DNA from 2 places in the Streptomyces sp. NPDC002643 genome. Region 2 is predicted to be linked to the other one. Evidence: riboswitches for the same ligand, from Rfam matches in the RefSeq annotation. Region 2 holds a riboswitch; the other holds the start of a gene.

Region 1 (8,379 bases), on a different contig from region 2:
AGCTGGACGAGACCGCGAAGAAGAGCCGGGGGAGCGGCGGGGGAGAGGACGACACCCCGACGACCCGGCTGCGCCGGGAACTCCCCGAGGAGGTGCCGGCCACGGCCCCCGTGGAGCCCGCCGAGACCGAGCCGGAGACGAAGAGCGGCCTCACCGGACGGCAGCGGCTGGCCCAGGGGCTGTGGCCGCCGCGCTTCACGCGGGCCCAACTCACCGTGGCAGCCCTGCTGTTCGGCCTCGGCTTCGGTCTGGCCATCCAGGTGGCCTCCAACAACGACGACAGCGCGCTGCGCGGGGCACGTCAGGAAGATCTCGTACGCATCCTCGATGAACTGGATGACCGTACTCAGCGTCTGGAGGAGGAGAAGCAGGGTCTCGAAGATCAGCGCACCGAGTTGGAGAACAGCTCGGATCAGGCCGAGGAGGCGCGCAAGCAGACGGTCGAGAAGGAGCGACAACTCGGCATTCTGGCGGGCACGGTGGCCGCGCAGGGACCCGGCATCACGCTGACGATCAACGACACGAAGGGAACGGTCGAGGCTGACATGCTGCTCGACGCGATCCAGGAGCTGCGCGCGGCCGGCGCGGAGGCGATCCAGGTGAACGGCGTACGCGTCGTCGCCAGCACCTATCTGACCGATTCCGGGGATGGAATCAGCGTTGATGGGAACAAGATCACCCAGCCTTTTCGTTTCAAGGTCATCGGCAATCCGCAGGACCTCGAACCCGCACTGAACATCCCCGGAGGCGTGGTGCAGACACTGGAGAAGGAGCAGGCCACCGTGACCGTGGAGCGGGCGGACAAGATCGACGTGGACGCCTTGCGGGCTGCGAAGCAGCCTGACTACGCTCGGTCGTCCTCCCAGTGAACCGCAGGTGCATGGGGACCGTCCGGCGAGGGCATGAGGTTGCGGGGGGTCGGCGCATCGAATGGGTGGTGCGTGGTGGAAACTGTCTGGTGGAGACGGACGTTGTGAGGATGTCCGGGTCGGCCAGTGAGGTCAGTCAGGGTTCGTCCTGCCCCACGGGCGGGTCTGTTTCGGTCAAGGGGAATCGCCCGTGAAGTTGTTTGCGAAGTTGTTCGGCAAGAGCGCGCGAGAGGGTAGCGACAACGCGACCTCCCGTCATCGCGCGCAGCCTTCGGAGGCGGAGGGCCAGGGCGGTGACCGCCCGCTGTTCCGGGACCAGGTCGCTGGTCCGGGCGGTGACATTTCCGGAGGTCAGGGCGTGCCGTCTGTTGACCCCGCACAGTCCGGCCGCATAGGTTTCACAGACCCGTCAACCTCAAGTCCGGGTGGAGGGTTTGCCTCCGGCCCCTATGCGTCCAATGCTCCGGAGGACCCGTCGATGTCGGCCCTGGTGTGTACGAGGTGCGGTAACCGCAACGCGGAGAACAGCCGCTTCTGCTCGAACTGCGGTGCTCCGCTGAGGGCCGGCGCGGTCCCCGAGCGTCCGTCCGAGACGACCTCCACGATCTCCATCTCCGGCCTGGAGGCCTACGACTCCGAGGTCACCGGCCAGACCCAGCTGCCCTCGCTCTCCCCCGAGGCACAGGCCGCCGTCGACGCGCTGCCGCTCGGCTCGGCGCTCCTGGTCGTCCGCCGAGGACCGAACGCCGGCAGCCGCTTCCTGCTGGACAGCGACCTGACCACGGCCGGCCGCCACCCGCAGAGCGACATCTTCCTCGACGACGTGACCGTCTCACGTCGTCACGTGGAGTTCCGCCGCGGCCAGGACGGCTCCTTCACGGTCGCCGACGTCGGCAGCCTGAACGGCACGTACGTCAACCGCGAGCGCATCGACCAGGTCGCCCTGCACAACGGCGACGAGGTGCAGATCGGCAAGTACCGGCTGGTCTTCTACGCGAGCCAGCGGGGCTACTGACCCTCCCCGGACCGCGTCCGGGGGACCCCAGGGAAGGTCCATGCTTCGAACAACGAGCGGTGGTGCCGACCACGGCACCGCCGCCGCGGACAGTGGCCTGATGAGCATCGGCACGGTGCTGACCGCGCTGCGCGAGGAGTTCCCCGAAGTCACGATCTCCAAGATCCGCTTCCTGGAGTCGGAAGGGCTCATCGAGCCGCAGCGGACCCCCTCGGGGTATCGCAAGTTCAGCCCCGAGGACGTCGAGCGCCTCGGCCATGTCCTGAGGATGCAGCGGGACCACTATCTGCCGCTCAAGGTGATCCGCGAGCATCTGGAGGCCCTGGAGCGCGGTGAGGACGTACGGCTGCCGTCCGTCGGCCGTCAGCGCGACATCGGCGACGGGGAGCGCCTGAGCGACCTCCTGGGGGAGCCCGAGGAGCCCGCGGTCGCCAGGATCGGGCGCTCCGAGCTGCTCGCCGGCGCCGCGATCGACGAGGAGCAGCTGGCCGAGTGGGAGTCGTACGGGCTTGTGACGCCGCTGGCGGACGGCTCGTACGACGCGGAGGTCCTCACCGTCGCCACACTGGTGGTGGAACTGGGACGGTTCGGCATCGAGCCCAGGCATCTGCGGGTGATGAGGGCCGCCGCCGACCGTGAGGCGGGCCTCGTCGACCAGGTCGTCGCCCCGCTGCGGCGCCATCGCAATCCGCAGACCAGAGCGCATGCGGAGGAGCGTGCCAGGGAGCTGGCGGGGCTCACGGTCAAGCTGCATGCCGCGCTGGTGCAGAGCGCGCTGGGTGTACGGCTTCGCTGAAGCGGGGTGTTCGCCTGTGGCGGATCGGTCGGCCGATCTGTGCCCGACTACCCAAACATCCCGAGCACGGCCTAGGGTTGCTGTGTGAACGAGCTCGATGTCGTAGGTGTCCGGGTCGAAATGCCCTCCAACCAGCCGATCGTGCTCCTGCGTGAAGTGGGAGGCGACCGTTACCTCCCCATCTGGATCGGCCCAGGGGAGGCGACGGCGATCGCTTTCGCCCAGCAGGGCATGGCCCCCGCGCGACCGCTGACCCACGATCTGTTCAAGGACGTGCTGGAGGCCGTCGGCCAGGAGCTCACGGAAGTGCGCATCACCGACCTGCGTGAGGGCGTCTTCTACGCGGAGCTGGTGTTCGCCAGTGGGGTCGAGGTCAGCGCGCGGCCGTCCGACGCCATAGCGCTGGCGCTGCGGACCGGTACGCCGATCTTCGGCAGTGACGGTGTGCTCGATGACGCGGGTATCGCCATCCCGGACGAGCAGGAGGACGAGGTGGAGAAGTTCCGCGAGTTCCTCGACCAGATCTCGCCCGAGGACTTCGGCACCAACAGCCAGTGACGCCGGTGCGCGGGATCGCGCGGGGTGCGGGGCCGTGAGCCCGTTGAGTGCGCCCATGTGCCGTTGCTTCGGTCGCCCGGACCAGGGTGGTGCCGGGCGGGTCCGGCGCTGAGCATTCGGCTAGCCTTTCCCCGCGGAAGGGCACGGGAAACCACTCTCAGGGTGATTATCACTCGGCGTGGCGAGTGCGATGGTCGTTGACGCACCCCTGATGGCTGCCTACCGTCGAGAAGGCAGGTCAAGGACGGAGGTCGGCGTGAGAAGCAGCGGCGACGGTACGACGGCTGGGGGTGCCCCCGGACGCGGTCTGGGGGAGAGCGGCCCGTACCCTCCCTACAGCTCTCGGCTTCACCCGAGCGGGGGATACCCCCATCGCGGCGGCGCGGCCGGTCAAGTCCCACAGCGGCCCATGGCCGTACAGGACGGTACGCAGGCGGCCCCCGAGCCGCACGAGAACATCGGCTACCGGGGCCCCACCGCGTGTGCGGCGGCCGGCATCACCTATCGGCAGCTCGACTACTGGGCCCGCACCGGGCTCGTGGAGCCGAGCGTGCGGCCCGCCCATGGGTCGGGGACGCAGCGCCTCTACAGCTTCCGGGACGTCGTCGTCCTGAAGATCGTGAAACGGTTCCTCGACACGGGCGTGTCCCTGCAGAACATTCGCACGGCTGTCCAGCACCTCCGGGAGCAGGGGTTCAGCGATCTTGAGCGGATGACGTTGATGAGCGATGGCGCCACTGTGTATGAGTGCACATCGCCGGACGAGGTTCACGCGTTGCTGCAAGGCGGACAGGGGATCTTCGGGATCGCTGTCGGGGTCGTTTGGCGTGATGTGGAAAGCGCTCTCTCGCAGTTGCACGGAGAGCGGGTGGACACCGGGGAGACGCTGGTCGGGCACAACCCGGCGGATGAGCTGGCGCGTAGGCGCAACCGGGCGGTGTGAGGCCGCACCGGGCCGTGTGAGGGCACCTCACCCGGTTTGAGGCTGAAGCCAGGGAGCGCCGAGGCGGCTCTGGTGGGGCGTTGTCAGTGGCGTAGGGCAGCATCGGAGATGTGAGAACCACGCCCACGATCCTGCATCTCGACATGGATGCCTTCTACGCCTCGGCGGAGCAGGCATCCAAGCCGAGCCTGCGCGGCAAGGCCGTCATCGTGGGTGGGCTCGGTCCGCGCGGTGTGGTGGCCACCGCGTCGTACGAGGCCCGGGTGTTCGGTGTGCACTCGGCCATGCCCATGGCGCAGGCGCGGCGGCTCGCGCCGAACGCCGCGTATCTCACGCCGCGCTTCACGTTCTATCGGGCCATCAGCGACCAGGTCATGGGGCTGCTGCGGGCGTTGTCGCCGCTGGTGGAGCCGTTGAGCCTCGATGAGGCGTTCGTGGATCTGGAGGCCGGGGGAGCGGCCTGGGACGAGGAGTCGGCGCGGCTGACCGGGGTGAAGCTGCGCGCCGATATCCGGGCGGTGACCGGGCTGACGGGTTCCGTGGGGCTCGCGGCTTCGAAGATGCTCGCGAAGATCGCGTCGGAGCAGGCGAAGCCCGATGGGCTGGTGCTGATCGAGCCGGGGACCGAGGGGGCGTTGCTGGGGCCGATGTCGGTGCGGATTCTGCCGGGGGTGGGGCCGGCGACCGGGGATCATCTGCGGCGGGCCGGGATCACCACGGTCGAGGAGATCGCGGAGGCGGGGGAGGACGAGGTCGTACGGCTGTTGGGGAAGGCCCATGGGCATGGGCTGTACGCGATGGCGCTGGCGCGGGACGACCGGGCCGTGGTGGCCGAGCGGGACACGAAGTCCGTGTCGGTGGAGGACACATATGACGTGGACATCCATGACCGGGTGCGGGTGCGGATGGAGGTGCGGCGGCTGGCCGATCGGTGTGTACGGCGGCTGAGGGGGGCCGGGCTGTCGGGGCGGACCATCGTGCTGAAGGTGCGGCGGTTCGATTTCTCGACGCTGACGCGGTCCGAGACGTTGCGGGGGCCGACCGACGATCCCGCGGTGGTGCGGGAGGCGGCGGGGCGGCTGCTGGAGGCCGTGGACACGACCGGTGGGGTGCGGCTGCTGGGGGTCGGGGTGAGTGGGCTCGCCGACTACACGCAGGAGGATCTGTTCGCCCAGGCCGCGGGGGAGCCGGATCTCGTCGAGGAGGAGACGGTGGAGGAGGTCGTGGTGGAGGAGAGCGGGCCCGTCGAGCGGCAGTGGCGGGCCGGGAACGATGTGCGGCATGCCGAGTACGGGCACGGGTGGGTGCAGGGGAGCGGGCTCGGGCGGGTGACCGTGCGGTTCGAGACGCCGGGGTCCGAGCCGGGGAGGGTGCGGACGTTTCGGGTGGACGACCCCGATCTGGAGCCGGCCGAGCCGTTGCCGCTGATATCGGATGGCGTGGGGCCGAAGCTGGAGTCGGGGGCGGCGGGCTGAGGGCCGGGTGGGGGTCGGGTCAGGGGGTTTCCTGGTCCGAGATATGGCCGAAGTCGTGGTCCGGGGGCGGGGGCGGGGCTGTGTCCAGGCCGTAGTGGTGGTAGAGCTGGAGTTCCTGTTCGGGGGAGAGATGGCGGCCCACTCCGAAGTCGGGGGCGTCCTTGATGAGGGCGCGGTCGAAGGGGACGTGGAGGGTGCCCTCGACGAGTTCGCTGGGCTCCAGGGGGACGAAGGCATCGCGGCCGAAGAGGCCCATGCGTATCGCGGCCCACTCGGGCGTGCCGGTGGCGTCGTCCAGATAGACCTCGTCGACCGTACCGATCTTGGTGCCCTTGCGGTCGAACGCCTTGCGGCCGATCAGATTGCGCGGATCGATGTCGGTCTGCACGGGCCCTCCAAGTGGTCGCAGAGGATTCGCGAGTCATCACTCATCGCCTACCACTACGAAAAGGCACATCGCGGTGAGGGGCCACTCGAAGACCGTGCGTTGCGCCCGCTGATACGCTGGCAGCGGCTGCTGACCCCGTGCGGGAGAGTTCTCCGGACACCATCCGGAGGCGCCGAAGGAGCAAATCCTCCCCGGAATCTCTCAGGCTCACGTACCGCACGGACGAGGTCACTCTGGAAAGCAGAGCGGGTGTCGACGGTTTCCGCTCTCACCGACGGTGAAAGCCGGTCCGTACCCGGGCCGGTGAAGCTCTCAGGTCGAGATGACAGAGGGGGAGGCCGTCCGGGCACCCGTCCCGTGGTGCCCCTCGAAGGTCGTCGGACCAGGAGGCCTCCGCAATGACCGGTCAACACATTCCGCTCACAGATCTCGAACAGGGGATTCCGTTCGAACGGCGTCACATCGGGCCCGATGTCGAGGCCCGGGCCAAGATGCTCGCGCAGGTCGGGTACGGCTCGCTCGACGAGCTGACGGCCGCGGCCGTACCGGATGTGATCAAGAACGCCGAGGCCCTGGAGCTGCCGGGGGCGCGGACCGAGGCCGAGGTGCTCGCCGAGTTGCGGGCGCTCGCCGATCGCAATCAGGTCGTCGGGTCGATGATCGGGCTCGGGTACTACGGGACGTTCACTCCGCCCGTCATCCTGCGGAATGTGATGGAGAACCCCGCTTGGTATACGGCGTACACGCCGTATCAGCCCGAGATTTCCCAGGGGCGACTAGAGGCGCTGCTGAATTTCCAGACCATGGTCGCGGATCTGACGGGGCTGCCGACCTCCGGTGCCTCGTTGCTCGACGAGGGGACGGCCGCCGCCGAGGCCATGGCCCTGTCGCGGCGGATGGGGAAGAACAAGAAGGGGCTCTTCCTCGTCGATGCGGATACCTTTCCGCAGACCGTGGCCGTGCTTCGGACGCGGGCCGAGCCGACCGGGGTCGAGGTGGTCGTCGCGGATCTGACCGACGGGATTCCTGAGGACATCGCCGCACGTGAGATCAACGGGGTGCTGCTCCAGTACCCCGGCGCCTCCGGGGCCGTGCGGGACCTCAAGCCCGTCGTCGAGCAGGCACACGGGCTGGGGGCTCTCGTCACCGTCGCCGCTGATCTGCTCGCGCTGACATTGCTGACCTCGCCCGGGGAACTGGGCGCCGACATCGCGGTCGGGACGACGCAGCGGTTCGGGGTGCCGATGGGCTTCGGCGGGCCGCACGCCGGTTACATGGCCGTGCACGAGAAGTTCGCGCGTTCCCTGCCCGGGCGGCTCGTCGGGGTGTCCGTGGACGCGGACGGACACAAGGCGTACCGGCTCGCCCTGCAGACGCGGGAGCAGCACATCCGCCGGGAGAAGGCGACCAGCAATATCTGCACGGCTCAGGTGCTGCTGGCGGTCATGGCGGGGATGTACGCGGTGTACCACGGGCCCGAGGGGCTGCGCACCATCGCCCGGCGTACCCATCGGTACGCCTCCGTCCTGGCCGCCGGTCTCACCGCGGGCGGGGTCGAGGTGGTGCACGGTGCCTACTTCGACACGGTGACCGTGCGGGTGCCGGGGCGCGCTGCCGAGGTCGTGGCGGCGGCTCGGGAGAACGGCGTGAATCTGCACCTCGTCGACGGCGATTCGGTGTCGATTTCCTGTGACGAGACCACCACGCGGGCGCAGCTCGCTGCCGTATGGGGCGCGTTCGGGGTGGACGGCGATGTCGAGGCGCTCGATGCGGCTGCCGGGGACGTGCTGCCGGAGGGGCTGCTGCGGGGCGACGCGTATCTCACGCACCCGGTGTTCCATCAGCACCGGTCCGAGACCGCGATGCTGCGGTATCTGCGGCGGCTCGCCGACCGGGACTACGCACTGGACCGGGGCATGATCCCGCTCGGCTCCTGCACGATGAAGCTCAACGCGACCACCGAGATGGAGCCGGTGACGTGGCCCGAGTTCGGGCAGCTGCACCCGTTCGCGCCCGCCGAGCAGGCTCAGGGCTATCTCACGCTCATCCATGAGCTGGAGGAGCGGCTGGCCGAGGTCACCGGGTACGACAAGGTCAGCCTCCAGCCGAACGCCGGATCGCAGGGGGAGCTGGCGGGGCTGCTGGCCGTACGCGGGTACCACCGGGCGGGCGGGGACGAGCAGCGGACGGTGTGTCTCATTCCGTCGTCCGCGCACGGGACGAACGCCGCCAGTGCCGTCATGGCCGGGATGAAGGTCGTCGTCGTGAGGACCGCCGAGGACGGTGAGATCGACGTCGAGGATCTGCGGGCGAAGATCGAGCAGTACCGTGACGA
Region 2 (8,379 bases):
GACCGGTGCGGCCGTCTCGATCGCGGCGAGGCAGCGGCGGGCGGAGAGGACCACGCCCGTGCCGGCGAACTCGGCGGAGGCGGCCGCCAGGAAGTCCACCGGGTCGTCCTGCCAGTCCGGTTCGAAGAGGCGGACCCGGGCGCCGCTCGCCCCGCCGTCCAGCGGGGAGTGTCCGGCCCGGCACAGCTCGGCCACGGCGGGCGGGGGCAGCGGGATGCCGACGACACCGTCGGGGTTGAGGGCGAGACCGACCTGCGGGGGCAGACCCCGGGCGAACTCCACGGCCGGGGCGATGGTGTACGACATGTGGTTGCCGACGACCTGGCGGAACTGCTCCTCGGAGCTGAACACCGGCACATACGCCTGGCCGTCGATCTCCATGGTGGGCAGATCAAGTTGGGTGCTGCCGGGGTTACCGCCCTCGGGCAGCGGCACCCACACAAAGCTCCTGGCCAGCACCTCCACGATCCGTGCCCCCGCGGTCGGTACCCCCAGCGAGGCCGACAGCACCTCCTCCAGCTCATTGCCGGGCCACCCCCCGTGCCCATGGGGATGCACCTGTGCCGGAAAGTCCGCCGGGAAATCCATCTGCCGCCTACCGCTTCAAGCCGTGATGCTGTTGTCCCAGCACTTTATCGCCACCGGCCGAGACCAAAAGGGGCGCGGGGCCCTGACATATGCGGCTCCGCCGCGGGGCGCGAACAACCACAGCGAACCCGCACCCCGCAACGCACGGAACCACCCGAGCTCTTCCCGCCCCATCCTCACTCCTCCGCACTACCCGACGAAGTCGATCCGCACCAACCCCTCCGCGGCCTCCCGATCAATCAACACCGCCGCCCCACACCCCTCCGGCAACCGCCCCTTCTCCACCGCCCGCAACAGCCTCCCCATCGCCCCCCGATGCCGAGCGAACGCATACCGTGACACCCCACGCCCTCGCTCACGCTGCCCATCTCGCGCCTGACCAGGGGAAACATCCAGCAACAGCAGATGCAACGTCCCCCCACGCCGCCGCGCCTCCCGCGCCAGCCACTGCCGTACCCACGCCTGCGCCCCGCAGTCGTGCACGACGACGCCCTCGCCGGTCCTGAGCGCGCGCCGCAACCCCGCGTAGTGGGCGAGGCGCACGAGCGGCCGATACACGGCGTACGGCAGGAACGCGGCGAGGCGGGCGTCGAAGCGGTCGCGGGTGTCCTGGGAGTCGATACGGATACCCGGCACGGCCCGCCGCATGAGCGTGGACTTGCCGCTGCCGGGGAGCCCGGTCACCACGACGAGGTCGCGCGGTCCGAAGGACAGCTCGTGCGGGCTGCGTCCGCCGCGCTCCCGGAGGTCGCGGACGACCGCTCTGGGGAACGGGCCGCAGGCCTCAGCGGCCCGGGCGGCGGGCTGTGTGGGCAGCGTGATGCCCGAGGTCGTCGCGTACGCCGTGGTCCTGTTCACCGTGATCGTCCTCCCCAGGGGCTGGGAAACCCATCCCCAACGACTGTAAAGAGAAGGTAATGCCCGAGCCCCCCGGTTTCACTCGTCTTATTGCCACAGGAGTGCTACGGGCCGCTGTGCATCGCCCATGGCGGCTGTGCCTCGCCCATGGCCGCTGTCCCCCACCTGTGAAGGGTGCCCCTGCCGCACCGCGCCGATGCGTGCGATGATGTGCCCGCCAACTGCATACCGGCCGTTTGAATCCGCGCGGGAGAGTCCCCGGCGACGCCTCACCGAAGCGCGTCGCAGGGGCGCCGAAGGAGCAAGTTCCTCCCTTGAATCTCTCAGGCCCCGTTACCGCGCGGGCGAGGCACATCTGAAAAGCGGGCCGCCCCCTTCCTCCGGGAAGTGGCGTGGCCCCACCCAAGGTGCAAGCCAGGATCTTTTGCCGATCATGGCGAACCTCTCAGGTTCCGATGACAGATGGGGAGGGTCCACCTCGCCCGTCATGCCCCGTCATGCCCTTGGAGACGACCGACCGATGAGCAGTTCCGAATCCATGAGCGCTGCCGAGTCCGCCGGCCCGCGCCGCACCGCGCTCGACGCCCTGCATCGCTCGCTCGGCGCCACGATGACCGACTTTGCGGGCTGGGACATGCCCCTGCGATACGGCTCCGAGCGCGACGAGCACAACGCCGTACGCACGAAGGCCGGGCTCTTCGACCTCTCCCACATGGGTGAGATCACCGTCACCGGCCCCCAGGCCGCCGGCCTCCTCGACCACGCCCTCGTGGGGAACATCGGGGGCGTCGCGGTCGGCCGGGCCCGCTACACCATGATCTGCCGCGAGGACGGCGGCATCCTCGACGACCTGATCGTCTACCGCACGGCGGACACCGAGTACCTGGTCGTCGCCAACGCCTCCAACGCCCAGGTGGTGCTGGACGCGCTGATGGAGCGCGCGTCCGGCTTCGACGCGGAGGTGCGGGACGACCGGGACGCGTACGCGCTGATCGCCGTGCAGGGCCCCGAGTCCCCCGGCATCGTCAAGGCGCTCTCCCCCAGAGTCTCGACTTCGCTCGATCCGGGAGGTGCCCCCATCGCCGATCTCGACGGTCTGAAGTACTACGCGGGTCTGCCCGGCACGGTCGCGGGCGTCCCGGCGCTGATCGCCCGCACCGGGTACACCGGCGAGGACGGCTTCGAGCTGTTCGTGAAGCCCGAGCACGCCGTCGAGCTGTGGCAGGCGCTGACCAAGGCGGGCGAGGGTGCCGGTCTGGTGCCGTGCGGGCTGTCCTGCCGGGACACGCTGCGTCTGGAGGCGGGGATGCCGCTGTACGGGCATGAGCTGTCGACCTCCCTCACCCCCTTCGACGCCGGGCTCGGCCGGGTGGTGAAGTTCGAGAAGGAGGGCGACTTCGTGGGGCGCGCGGCGCTGGCCGAGGCCGCCGCGCGTGCCGCCGAGAATCCGCCGCGCGTCCTGGTCGGTCTGATCGCCGAGGGGCGGCGGGTGCCGCGCGCCGGGTACCCGGTCGTCTCCGGCGGCGAGGTCATCGGCGAGGTCACCTCCGGTGCCCCCTCCCCCACCCTGGGCAGGCCCATCGCCATGGCGTACGTCGACGCCGCGCACTCCGCGCCGGGCACGGCCGGGGTCGGTGTGGACATCCGCGGCAGCCACGAGCCGTACGAGGTCGTGGCGCTGCCGTTCTACAAGCGCCGCAAGTGACACCGTCGTAGGCGTTCCGAGTCGGCGTCCGGCGTGACCCTGGGCACATGCGCCCAGCTCACGCCCCGTCTCCGTATTCCCCTTTCCGTAGTCCCCCTTCATCAGTGGTCCCCCGCGTACAGGAGAATTCAGGCCATGAGCAACCCCCAGCAGCTGCGTTACAGCAAGGAGCACGAGTGGCTGTCGGGCGCCGAGGACGGCGTCTCGACGGTCGGCATCACGGAGTTCGCGGCGAACGCGCTCGGCGATGTCGTCTACGCCCAGCTCCCCGAGGTGGGCTCCACGGTGACCGCGGGCGAGGCCTGCGGTGAGCTGGAGTCGACGAAGTCGGTCAGCGAGCTCTACGCGCCGGTCAGCGGTGAGATCACCGCGGTCAACGAGGACGTGGTCGAGGACCCGTCGCTGGTGAACACCGCCCCGTTCGAGGGCGGCTGGCTGTTCAAGGTACGTGTCGCGGAGGAGCCGGCCGATCTGCTCTCCGCCGACGAGTACACCGCCCACACCGCCGGCTAGGAGCCGTAGACCTTCATGTCTGACACCACTGAGCTGTCGCTACTCAACACTCCCCTGCACGAACTGGACCCGGATGTCGCCGCCGCCGTCGACGCCGAGCTGAACCGCCAGCAGTCCACGCTGGAGATGATCGCCTCCGAGAACTTCGCGCCGGTCGCGGTCATGGAGGCCCAGGGTTCGGTCCTGACCAACAAGTACGCCGAGGGCTACCCCGGCCGCCGCTACTACGGCGGCTGTGAGCACGTCGATGTCGCCGAGCAGATCGCCATCGACCGGGTGAAGGCGCTGTTCGGCGCCGAGTACGCCAATGTGCAGCCCCACTCGGGTGCCTCCGCCAACCAGGCCGCGCTCTTCGCGCTCGCCCAGCCCGGGGACACGATCCTGGGTCTGGACCTGGCGCACGGCGGCCACCTCACCCACGGGATGCGGCTGAACTTCTCCGGCAAGCAGTTCAACGTGGTCCCGTACCACGTGGACGACTCCGGTCTCGTCGACATAGACGAGGTCGAGCGGCTGGCCAAGGAGCACCGGCCGAAGGTGATCATCGCCGGGTGGTCGGCGTATCCGCGTCAGCTGGACTTCGCGGCCTTCCGGCGGATAGCCGACGAGGTCGAGGCGTATCTGTGGGTCGACATGGCCCACTTCGCGGGGCTCGTCGCGGCCGGGCTGCACCCGAACCCCGTCGAGTACGCGGATGTCGTCACCTCCACAACCCACAAGACGCTCGGCGGCCCGCGCGGCGGGATCATCCTCGCCAAGCAGGACTTCGCGAAGAAGCTCAACTCCTCGGTCTTTCCCGGCTTCCAGGGCGGTCCGCTGGAGCATGTCATCGCCGCCAAGGCGGTGTCGTTCAAGGTGGCCGCTTCGGAGGAGTTCAAGGAGCGGCAACGGCGTACGGTCGAGGGCGCGCGGATTCTGGCGGAGCGTCTGACGGCCGCCGACGCGCGTGCGGCCGGGGTGAACGTGCTGTCCGGTGGCACCGACGTCCACCTCCTCCTCGTCGATCTGCGGGAGTCGGAGCTGGACGGGCGGCAGGCGGAGGACCGTCTCCACGAGGTCGGTATCACCGTCAACCGCAACGCCGTCCCGAACGACCCGCGTCCGCCGATGGTGACGTCGGGCCTGCGGATCGGCACCCCGGCGCTGGCGACGCGCGGCTTCACGGCGGAGGACTTCGCGGAGGTCGCGGACGTCATCGCCGAGACGCTGAAGCCGTCCTACGACGCGGAGGCGCTCAAGGCGCGGGTGAAGGCGCTGGCGGACAAGCACCCGCTGTATCCGGGGCTGGGGAAGTAACCAGGTAACCCCGCGTTCACGGGCTCGTAGTCCCGTTCTTGAGGGGCGCCGCGCACACTGGACGGTGAGCGCGGTGCCCCATCCCCTTGCACCACCCCCCGTTCTGAGGAGTCACCGTGGCCATCTCGGTCTTCGACCTGTTCTCGATCGGCATCGGCCCGTCCAGCTCCCACACGGTCGGCCCCATGCGCGCGGCCCGGATGTTCGCCCGCCGGCTGCGCAACGAGGAGCTGCTGCCGTCGGTGGTCTCGCTGCGCTGCGAGCTGTACGGCTCGCTGGGCGCGACCGGCCATGGCCATGGCACCCCCAAGGCCGTACTCCTCGGGCTGGAGGGCGCCTCGCCGCGCACGGTGGACGTGGAGTCGGCGGACGAAAGGGTGGAGTCGATCAAGGAGTCGAAACGTATCCGGCTCCTCGGCGAGCACGAGATCCGCTTCTCCTTCGACAAGGACCTGGTGCTGCACCGCCGTAAGGCGCTGCCGTACCACGCCAACGGCATGACGATCCGGGCGTACGACGCCTCGGGGGCGGAGGTGCTGGCGAAGACGTACTACTCGGTGGGCGGCGGCTTCGTGGTGGACGAGGACGCCGTGGGCGCGGACCGTATCAAGCTGGACGACACCCCGCTGAAGTACCCCTTCCGCACCGGCGACGAGCTGTTGCGTCAGACGAGGGAGACGGGGCTGTCGATCTCCGCGCTGATGCTGGAGAACGAGCGGGCCTGGCGGAGCGAGGAGGAGATCCGTACCGGGCTGCTGGAGATCTGGCGGGTGATGCAGACCTGTGTCTCGCGCGGTATGAGCCGTGAGGGCATCCTGCCGGGCGGGCTGCGGGTCCGCCGTCGCGCCGCCGTCTCCGCACGTCAACTCCGCGCGGAGGGCGACCCGTCGGCCCGCTCGATGGAGTGGATCACGCTGTACGCGATGGCCGTGAACGAGGAGAACGCGGCCGGGGGCCGGGTGGTGACCGCCCCGACGAACGGCGCGGCCGGCATCATCCCGGCGGTCCTGCACTACTACGTCAACTTCGTGCCCGGTGCCGACGACGAGGGTGTCGTCCGCTTTCTGCTGGCCGCCGGGGCGATCGGGCTGCTCTTCAAGGAGAACGCGTCCATCTCCGGCGCCGAGGTCGGCTGCCAGGGCGAGGTCGGCTCGGCCTGCTCCATGGCGGCGGGCGCGCTGGCCGAGGTGCTCGGCGGCAGCCCCGAACAGGTCGAGAACGCCGCCGAGATCGGCATGGAACACAACCTGGGCCTGACCTGCGACCCCGTCGGCGGCCTCGTCCAGATCCCCTGCATCGAACGCAACGGCATGGCCGCCGTCAAGGCCGTCACCGCCGCCCGCATGGCCCTGCGCGGCGACGGCTCCCACAAGGTGTCCCTGGACAAGGTCATCAAGACGATGAAGGACACGGGCGCCGACATGTCCGTCAAGTACAAGGAGACGGCGCGGGGTGGGTTGGCGGTGAACATCATCGAGTGCTGAGGGGAACGGGGCATGGCCCGCCGCACCGGGTAGTACCGCCTCGCACCGGCCGGTGGGGGGTCACCGGTCCGCGACGGCCACGGGGTCGGCGCCGCTCTTGAGGGCGGTGGGGAGTTGGGAGCGGCGGCGGATGCCGAGTTTGCGGTAGGCGCTCGTGAGGTGGGTTTCCACGGTGCGGCGGGCGAGGTGGAGGAGGTCGGCTATCTCGGTGTTGGTGCGGCCTTCCGCCGCGAAGGCCGTGATGCGGCGTTCGGCGTCGGTGAGGGAGTCCGGGCCGGTCAAGGGCGTCGTCGTGCGGCGGGCGCCGCCCTCGCGCAGGGCCTCCTCCGCCATCGACCGCATCCGGGTCACGCCGAGGCGTTCGGCGCGTTCGGCCGCCTCGCGGAGGGCGTCGCGGGCCCGGGAGCGTTCACCGGCGGCGGTGAGCAGTCGGCCCTGGGAGATCAGCGCCGGGATCAGTTCCGTCTCGGCGCCGTCCTGCGACACCGTCACCGCCCGCTCGGCCAGTTCCAGTCCGCGTCGGCCACCGGTCACCATCCCCAGTACGCGCAACGCCCGGCCCAGTACGCGCGGGCTGTCCCACACCATGGCCAGGCGGAGTTCCTCCTCGGCCAGGGCCAGGGCGGGCTCGGGGCGGCCCAGGGCCAGATGGCACTCGGCCGAGGCCGAGCGCCACGGGGTGACCACGGGGCTCACCACATCCCTCGCCGACTGGCGCCGACCGCACTCCAGGAAGTCGATCAGCGCGCTCGCCGGGTCGCCGGTCGCGGCGCGCAGGATTCCTCGGGCGTAGAGGAATCGGTTCACTTCCCAGGAGTCGCGGGTGTGCTGGAGGTCGTAGGCGTCGGCGAGGCGGGCGGCCTCGTGCGGACGGCCCGTCTCGACCAGCGCGATGACAGCGTGCGCCCGCGCGTTGGCGGACCCCAGTACGTCCTCGGCACCGCTACCCGACGCCCGTACACCGCCCGACCCCAGTGCTCCCCCGTCGACCGGCGTGCCCGCGCCGCCGAGCGTCCCCGTACCGTTCGACGGCTTCGTACCGTTCAACGGCCCCGCGCCGTCCGGCACTTCCCCACCGCCCGACAGGCCCACCCAGCCCGACGCGCCCAAGTCGTCGAGGAGTTCGGTGTATGCGCCGCGTGCCATGGCGATGTCGACGCGTACGTTCAACAGGGCCTGGTGCATGGGGTGGAGGAGGGAGGTGCGTTGTCCGGCCAGGCCTCTGTCGACGAATCGCTGGGCCACGTCCAGCCGGTCGGCCCACTGGGCCACGGCCGCGGCGGTGCCCAGCAGGTACGGCTCCGAGAGGGGGTCGGCCGGTTGGGCCAGCAGCGCCCGCATACGGCTCGTCGCCGACTCCGCCGAGGTCAGGCCGGCCGTCGACTCGTAGCGCACCAGCAGTGCCTGTCCGGCGGTGCCGACCAGCGTCGGGGAGTGCTCGGCGGTCTCGCGGAGCCAGCGGTACATCTCCTGTCGTACGCCCGGGTCGTGGTCGGACAGCAGCGCGGAGGCGGTGTGGACCGTGCGGACCAGATCGGGGTGGCCCGTCAGGTGCTCCTCCTGGAGTTCGCGCAGGACATCGATCGCGGCGCGGGCCTCGCCCCGGCGGGCCAGGGCGGTACCGAGGGCGACCGCCGCGCGGACCCGGTCCTCGGGCGGGCCGGGGAGCTTCAGTGCCTCGGCGAGGCGGGGGATGCCGGTCGTCGAGCGGACGGTGGTGTATTCGAGAGAGCCCAGTTCGGTGAGGACGACCGTGCGGCGGGCCGGGGACATGGGCTCGTCCAGGGCGCGGCGCAGGAACGCCACGGCGTCGTCGGCGCGATCGTCGCGTACGGCCAGTTCGGCGGCGTCCAGGAGCGCGCCGGTCGCCCATGCCTCGTTCACGGGGGCGGCCCGCAGCAGTTGACCGGCGACCGCCTCGGCGCCGTCGCCGCG

Evidence for each region. Region 2 has a riboswitch for glycine ahead of gcvT (glycine cleavage system aminomethyltransferase GcvT). Riboswitches for the same ligand answer to the same signal wherever they lie in the genome.
Region 1: it holds a riboswitch for glycine, as region 2 does, so the genes downstream of both, gcvP (aminomethyl-transferring glycine dehydrogenase) here and gcvT (glycine cleavage system aminomethyltransferase GcvT) in region 2, are expected to answer to the same signal.

Annotation. Positions count from the first base shown of each region.
Region 1 is NZ_JBSFVY010000047.1:4,771-13,149, forward strand. It holds gene ACWD4G_RS40990 (DUF881 domain-containing protein) at 1-869, shown strand, start outside; gene ACWD4G_RS40995 (FHA domain-containing protein) at 1,018-1,884, shown strand; gene ftsR (transcriptional regulator FtsR) at 1,925-2,680, shown strand; gene ACWD4G_RS41005 (bifunctional nuclease family protein) at 2,765-3,238, shown strand; gene ACWD4G_RS41010 (MerR family transcriptional regulator) at 3,495-4,181, shown strand; gene ACWD4G_RS41015 (DNA polymerase IV) at 4,292-5,656, shown strand; gene ACWD4G_RS41020 (PRC-barrel domain-containing protein) at 5,676-6,044, opposite strand; glycine riboswitch at 6,175-6,271, shown strand; gene gcvP (aminomethyl-transferring glycine dehydrogenase) at 6,443-8,379, shown strand, end outside.
Region 2 is NZ_JBSFVY010000007.1:46,408-54,786, reverse strand. It holds gene ACWD4G_RS12680 (enhanced serine sensitivity protein SseB) at 1-588, opposite strand, end outside; gene ACWD4G_RS12675 (AAA family ATPase) at 778-1,452, opposite strand; glycine riboswitch at 1,684-1,795, shown strand; glycine riboswitch at 1,797-1,918, shown strand; gene gcvT (glycine cleavage system aminomethyltransferase GcvT) at 1,985-3,151, shown strand; gene gcvH (glycine cleavage system protein GcvH) at 3,287-3,664, shown strand; gene glyA (serine hydroxymethyltransferase) at 3,698-4,960, shown strand; gene ACWD4G_RS12655 (L-serine ammonia-lyase) at 5,077-6,444, shown strand; gene ACWD4G_RS12650 (AAA family ATPase) at 6,505-8,379, opposite strand, start outside.